2 linked regions of the Chitinophaga varians genome follow. The protein of the gene in region 1 binds, or shares a complex with, the protein of each later gene. Links are inferred from orthologs where the notes say so. Each region holds a gene or a part of one and is shown on either strand. Other genes may lie near its edges. The genes, in order: prfA and prmC.

Region 1 (3,279 bases):
GGTTAATTCTAAATAATACGTTTGGTGTTATCGGCAATCAATACTACGCCCGGCTGCATCCCTGCTCCGAAGCTGCCGTAGCGGCTTTCAATGCCCAGTGCTTTGGCGCCGTTGCTGGTGCCCCAGCGTAACAGCTCTGCCAGCGGTATGTCCGGGTAACGGGCCTGTATGGTCTTTATTTCTTCCCAGACTGACAGCTGATGGTTGGAAGCCAGGCTGTCAGTACCCAGTGCGATATTACATCCTGCTTCCCGGAACAGGGGAATATCGGGCAACCGGTCTTCAATATACAAATTGGCCTGCGGACAAAAGCACCACCAGGTTTCCACTGGCTGCTGCAGGGCGAACCGGATGTCGGCTGCCGAGGTATAAGTATTGTGCACCAGCAGGATTTTGTTGTGGGCAAACCGGGGAAGATAGGCTTCCAGGCTGTTGGTGCCGGCTGCCCGGAAGCTGCCGGCGTCCATCCCGAAATGAGCATAGAACCGGAGGAAATCGCCGGTTTTGGTGTTGTAGAGTTCATTTTCCGCCTCACATTCCTGGTTGTGGATGCTGACCGGCGTATTATGCGGCGTTTGGGCCAGCAGGCCGAAAAGCGCGCTGCTGACAGAGTAGGGCGCATGTGGTACAATGGAGGCGCTATGGCCGGTTATCTCCCGGAAAGCCTGTAATACCTCGAGGCTGTATTGATAGCGGGAGGAGGCGCTTACTTCCGCCACGCCCATGCATTCCACGAAGGTATGGTAGTAAAGGCGCTGGTGGCGTTTTTGGGCCACTGTAGCGGGACTGTTGCTGATATCCCCCACCGCCGCAATGCCGGCTTCCCACATGGCTTGTTCCGCTTCCGCGATGGCGGTAGCCTGATCTGTGCCACTGTTGCGGTTTTCCATCACCCGGGTAAGGAAAGCGGGCAGCCCTGTTTTTTCAGGGATCACTCCTTTCATGTGTGAAAGCTCCAGGTGACAATGGGTATTTACAAATCCCGGGCAGAGGATGCCGTCCAGTTCCCGGACATCGCCGCCGGCGGTGTTTTCCGCTACAATGCCCGCCACTGCGCCATCTTCGTTCAATATCAGCACCTGTCCGGGCCCCAGAAACCGCTGGCCGTCGAATATATCTTTTCCTTTTAATTTGATCTGTTTCAACAACCTGATATTTAATTAAATGAATGGTGTTAATTTTGCAACCCGATTAGTGGTATCACCTGCCGTCTTTCAGGAAGGGGTACTCAAAAGTCAAAGATAATTATGATAGACAAACTCGAAGCGATAAAAGGCCGTTTTGAACAGGTTGCGCTGGCGCTGACCAACCCGGAGGTAGTAAGCGACAACAAAAAATTTGGCCAGCTTAGCAAGGAATACCGGCAGCTGGAAAAAATCGTGAAGGCATATGATGCCTACCGGAAGCTGCTGGACAATATTGCCTTCAACAAGGAAGTGCTGGACAGTGGCGACGAAGAGATGCGCGAACTGGCCAAAGCCGAAACGGAAGCGCTGCAGGAGCAGAAGGTAGAGCAGGAAGAGCTGATCCGTAACCTGCTGATCCCTAAAGATCCTCAGGACGAGAAAAACGCCATCCTTGAGATACGTGCCGGTACCGGTGGTGATGAGGCCAGCCTCTTTGCCGGTGACCTGATGCGCATGTACCTGCGCTTCTGCGAAACCAAGGGCTGGAGCACCAACCTGCTGAATGAGACCCCTGGTTCTGCCGGTGGTTTTAAAGAGGTGGTAATAGAAGTCAGTGGTGACGATGTATATGGCACCCTGAAGTTTGAATCCGGCGTACACCGCGTACAGCGTGTGCCTGCCACAGAAGCCGCCGGCCGTGTGCATACCTCCGCTGCTACCGTGGCGGTGCTGCCCGAAGCCGAAGAGGTGGACGTGGACGTTCGTGAAGCCGATATTAAAATGGATACTTTCCGTTCTTCCGGCGCTGGTGGCCAGCACGTAAATAAAACCGAGTCAGCGGTAAGGCTTACCCACATCCCTACCGGCGTGGTAGTGGAATGCCAGGAAGGCCGTAGCCAGCACTCCAACCGCGAAATCGCCATGAAAATGCTGCGTACCCGTATCTATGAGGCCGCAGTCCGCAAACATGAGGACGCTATCGCTTCCCAGCGTAAAAGCCTTGTGTCTACCGGCGACCGTTCCGCGAAAATCCGTACCTATAACTATCCGCAGGGCCGTGTTACAGACCATCGTATAGGCATGACCGTTTACAATCTCGACGCTTTCATGAATGGCGAAATCAAGGACATGGTGGATGCCCTCCAGTTTGCCGAGAACGCCGAGAAACTGAAACAGGGTAGCTAATCACGCCACTGCTATTAATTAAGATGATGATACAGGGAGCGTACAGCCTTTGCAGGCGGTAGGCTCCCTGAATGTTTCCTTACAGGGTTTAAATCCGTGTTAATCCTCCCCCATCTTGTTTTTTCCTGCTGAAATAATCTTACATTTAGTTTATACCACAATATTTTCTTCCACAAAATCATATCAGAATGTTAGAGCAATTAATGGAACTTGTTCGGGAACATGCGCAGAGCACTGTTGTCAATAATCCCGCTGTGCCCAATGAACAGAACGAGGCAGTAATCGGTGCTGCCACAGAATCTATTGCCAGCGGCCTGCAACAGGAACTGGCCAATGGTAATACCGAAGGCGTATTGTCTTTACTGGGCGGCCAGTCTGCTACCGGCGCTACGCAGGACAATCCTGTAGTGGGCAATATCTCCAATAATTTTGTAGGTACCCTGCTCGAGAAATTCAATCTGGACAAAGGAACTGCCACGCAGCTGGCAGCGTCCCTGATCCCGACGGTACTGGGTTCTCTGGTGAACAAAACCAATGATCCGTCCAACAGCAATTTCAACCTCAATAACATTTTCAGCTCTCTGACAGGTGGCGCCGCCAATGGTATCGACCTGCAGGGTGTACTGGGCAAGCTGTCCGGCGGCCTGGACAAAAACGGCGACGGCAAGGTGGACCTCAGCGATCTGACCAGCCTCTTTTCCAATGGCGCTCAGCAGCAACAGGGCGGCAATGATGCCGGCGGTGGCATCGGCGGCATGCTGAAAAACCTTTTGGGTTAATTCGTTGTTTACTCTCCTGATGTATTCATAACGACAAAAACACAAGTATATCGTATATAATTATTTGATTATAGATTGATTGCTTGTGTTTTTTTTAATGTTTGTTCAGATTTAGATTTCAACCAGTTGTAAATGTTAAAATGAAACTGGCAAAGTATTTGTTTCCCACTTTTCGACTTACATTTGTC
Region 2 (3,099 bases), on another replicon or contig:
AGAATATTCTTTTTTAACCACGACGGTAAATGTCGATACGGTCACCTTCCAGGTGTAAAGTCTCTTCCACCGCAGCCTGTCTTAGTACCGGCGCCGGCAGTCCATCAGACAGTGTATTCGTTCCCGTTATAACGCGCGCTTCGTCCCAAAGGTCTGTTTCCAGGAAACGTTGCAACACGTAAGGGCCGCCTTCCACCAATACGCTCTGTATCTGGCGCTGGTGGAGGTGTTGCATGAGTTGTGGCAGTAATGGCGCCGTAAAATCGAGTGTCAGCAGGTCTGCTTTTTCATCCGTTGTTTTTTCCGCCGTGATAAAGATGGTAGGAATACTGCCATCCCACAGGTGATGTGTTCGGGGAACCGCCAGCGTTCTGTCGATGACCAGTCGCACCGGGTCCTTACCGGGCCACAGCCGCGTATTCAGTTGAGGGTTATCGAGGATGGCCGTGCGGGTGCCTACCAGAATAGCCATCTCCTCACTGCGCCAGCGATGTACCAGGCGGTCGCTCCAGTGGTTGGAGATACGCACCGGCGCGCCGTCGGGACCGGCCATAAAGCCATTGCGGCTCTGCGCCCATTTCAGGATGATATAGGGCCGTTGCTGCTCATGAAACGTAAAGAAGCGGCGGTTGATAGCCCTGCAGGCTGTTTCCAGCACACCGGTATGTACTTTTATGCCTGCCTTTTTCAGTTTTTCGATCCCTTTGCCGGCCACCGCAGAGAAAGTGTCCACACAACCGATCACTACTTCCGGGATTTTTTCTGACACGATCAGATCTGCGCAGGGCGGCGTTTTACCATGATGCGCACAGGGTTCAAGGCTTACATACATCGTGGCCCGCTGAATGAGGGGCCTGTCTTCTGCCGTAACGCTGTTCACACAGTTCACTTCCGCATGTGCCTGACCATATTGCCGGTGGTAACCTTCCCCGATGATACGGCCCTGATGCACCAGCACCGCCCCTACCACCGGGTTAGGCGCCGCATGGCCACGACCCATGGCGGCCAGCTCCAGGCACCGCCTCATAAAAATTTCATGGTCTGTGCTATTCATGATACCCTGTTAAAGTAATATTTTTGCCAAAATTACGTTTTTAGCCGACGGAAAATGCCAATCACCTCCTGGTTTGTATTTTCCGGCTGATTCTTAAATCATCAAATTTGACAATACAAACAGCCTTTACCTATATCACAGGTGCCATAGGCGATTTATACGATGCGCGCGAAGCCGCCAATATAGCCCATATTGTGCTGGAGCATATAACGGGCATGAATAAACTGGACCGCCTTGTGCATAAAGCCAAATTATTGACGCCTGATCAGAATACCCGGCTCAAAAGCGCCATAGAAGCCCTGCAACGGATGGAGCCGGTACAATATGTCACCGGTTCCGGCTGGTTTTACGGCATGGAGCTGGCTGTCAACCATCACGTGCTGATCCCGAGGCCAGAAACAGAAGAACTGGTAGCCTGGATCATACAGGACCTGGCAGGGCATCCCCACCCGCATCTGCTGGACATCGGCACCGGCAGCGGCTGTATCCCGCTGGCATTAAAACAGAACATCCCCGCTGCTGTGGTATCCGCGATCGACATCAGCGAAGAAGCCCTGGCCGTTGCCCGTGGAAACGCTGTCAGGCTGCGGCTGGAGGTGGAATTCTCCTGCCTCAGCGCCCTCGATGAGCAGCAAATGGCCACATTGCCGGCCTTCGACGTGATCGTCAGCAATCCGCCCTACATCACACAAAGCGAACAGGCCACCATGCAGCAACAGGTATGGGGCTTTGAACCGTCCATCGCGCTTTTTGTGCCGGACAATGACGCGCTGCTGTTTTACCGGCATATCGCCCGTACCGCGCTGCAGAAGCTCAACCCGGGCGGCGCGCTTTACTTTGAGATCAATGAATCACTGGGACAGGAAGTAGTGCAACTGCTGCAATCACTGGGGTTCAGGGAGGTAACGCTCCGGCAGGACATGTTCGGCAAAGACAGAATGGTAAAGGCAATTACGAATTACGAATTACAAATTACGAATTGAGGGCTTTCTTATGGAAAGGTCATTTTAAGTAACCTCGCTATAAGAAAGCCCTCAATTCGTAATTTGTAATTCGTAATTCGTAATTATTTTTTAGCTGTTGCCAGCACCACTTTTGCGCCTATCTGCTTGGCCACCTCCATCACGTTCACCACATCTTCTATCGGCACTGATTTTTCAGCATTGATCACAATGGTGGGATCTACCTTTTCATTGGCGACAGCCGGGGCCAGCGCTTGTTTAAGGCCTTCAAAAGGCACTTTGGTGGTGCCTACGAAGAACTCATGTTTTTCGTTGATGCTCACCACCACCGTTTGTTTGGCTTTGGTATTGCTCTGGGCTTTAGGCAACATCAGCTTGATGACGTTGGGATTGGCCAGCGTGGAAACAATCAGGAAGAACAACAGCAGAATGAAAAGGATATCATTCAGCGCCGAGTTGTGCATTTCCACGTGTTTCTTATTTCTCCTGCGTAAATTCATGAGCCGTGGTTTTTAGCGGGTAGGTTCCTGCAGGATATCCGTAAATTCCGCTGCAGAGGCTTCCATCTTGTTAACAACCTTATCTATCTGTGCATTCAGGAAACTGTAACCGATAAAGGCCACAATACCGATAATCAGGCCCGTAGCGGACGTGATCATCTTCACATAAATACCGCCCGCAATAGTGCCCAGCGTAATATCAGAGGTGATGGAGATGTTGAAAAAGGTCTGGATCATACCCGCGATGGTGCCCAGAAACCCGAACATCGGTGCAATACCCGCGATGATGGAAAGGATCACCAGGTTTTTCTCCATCCGGTAGATCTCCAGTTTGCCCACATTCTCCATAGACTTCTCAATAGACTCGATCGGCTTACCGATACGCTGAAGACCTTTATCGATCATCCGCGCAATAGGCCCCTGCGTGTTTTTGGCGAGGGAACGGGCGCCCATAATATTGCCGGTGGTGATCTGGTCACGGATCATCGGCATAAAGTTATCTTCCAGGCGGCCAGCCTTTGCGATGGTCAGATACCGCTCCACAAACACAAATACGGCAATGACGGAGAGAATACCCAGCGGG

Evidence for each region.
Region 2: the proteins of prfA (region 1) and prmC are in contact, whole or in part, in a crystal structure (PDB 2B3T), measured with the Escherichia coli proteins. The link is inferred for Chitinophaga varians from one-to-one orthologs.

Annotation. Positions count from the first base shown.
Region 1 is NZ_JABAIA010000001.1:2,428,935-2,432,213, reverse strand. The notes cover bases 329-3,279. They hold prfA (peptide chain release factor 1), read left to right. Parts: upstream 329-1,247; coding sequence 1,248-2,312; downstream 2,313-3,279. Other genes in these bases: HGH92_RS09865 (hypothetical protein), read left to right, coding at 2,501-3,091; HGH92_RS09875 (amidohydrolase family protein), read right to left, coding at 329-1,145. Outside these bases: more of HGH92_RS09875, read right to left, coding at 9-328. UniProt on the Escherichia coli protein: Peptide chain release factor 1 directs the termination of translation in response to the peptide chain termination codons UAG and UAA.
Region 2 is NZ_JABAIA010000002.1:788,158-791,256, reverse strand. The notes cover bases 329-3,099. They hold prmC (peptide chain release factor N(5)-glutamine methyltransferase), read left to right. Parts: upstream 329-1,161; coding sequence 1,162-2,037; downstream 2,038-3,099. Other genes in these bases: HGH92_RS17830 (MotA/TolQ/ExbB proton channel family protein), read right to left, coding at 2,529-3,099; HGH92_RS17835 (ExbD/TolR family protein), read right to left, coding at 2,121-2,516; ribD (bifunctional diaminohydroxyphosphoribosylaminopyrimidine deaminase/5-amino-6-(5-phosphoribosylamino)uracil reductase RibD), read right to left, coding at 329-1,054. In the rest of the region: more of ribD, read right to left, coding at 14-328. UniProt on the Escherichia coli protein: Methylates the class 1 translation termination release factors RF1/PrfA and RF2/PrfB on the glutamine residue of the universally conserved GGQ motif, i.e. on 'Gln-235' in RF1 and on 'Gln-252' in RF2.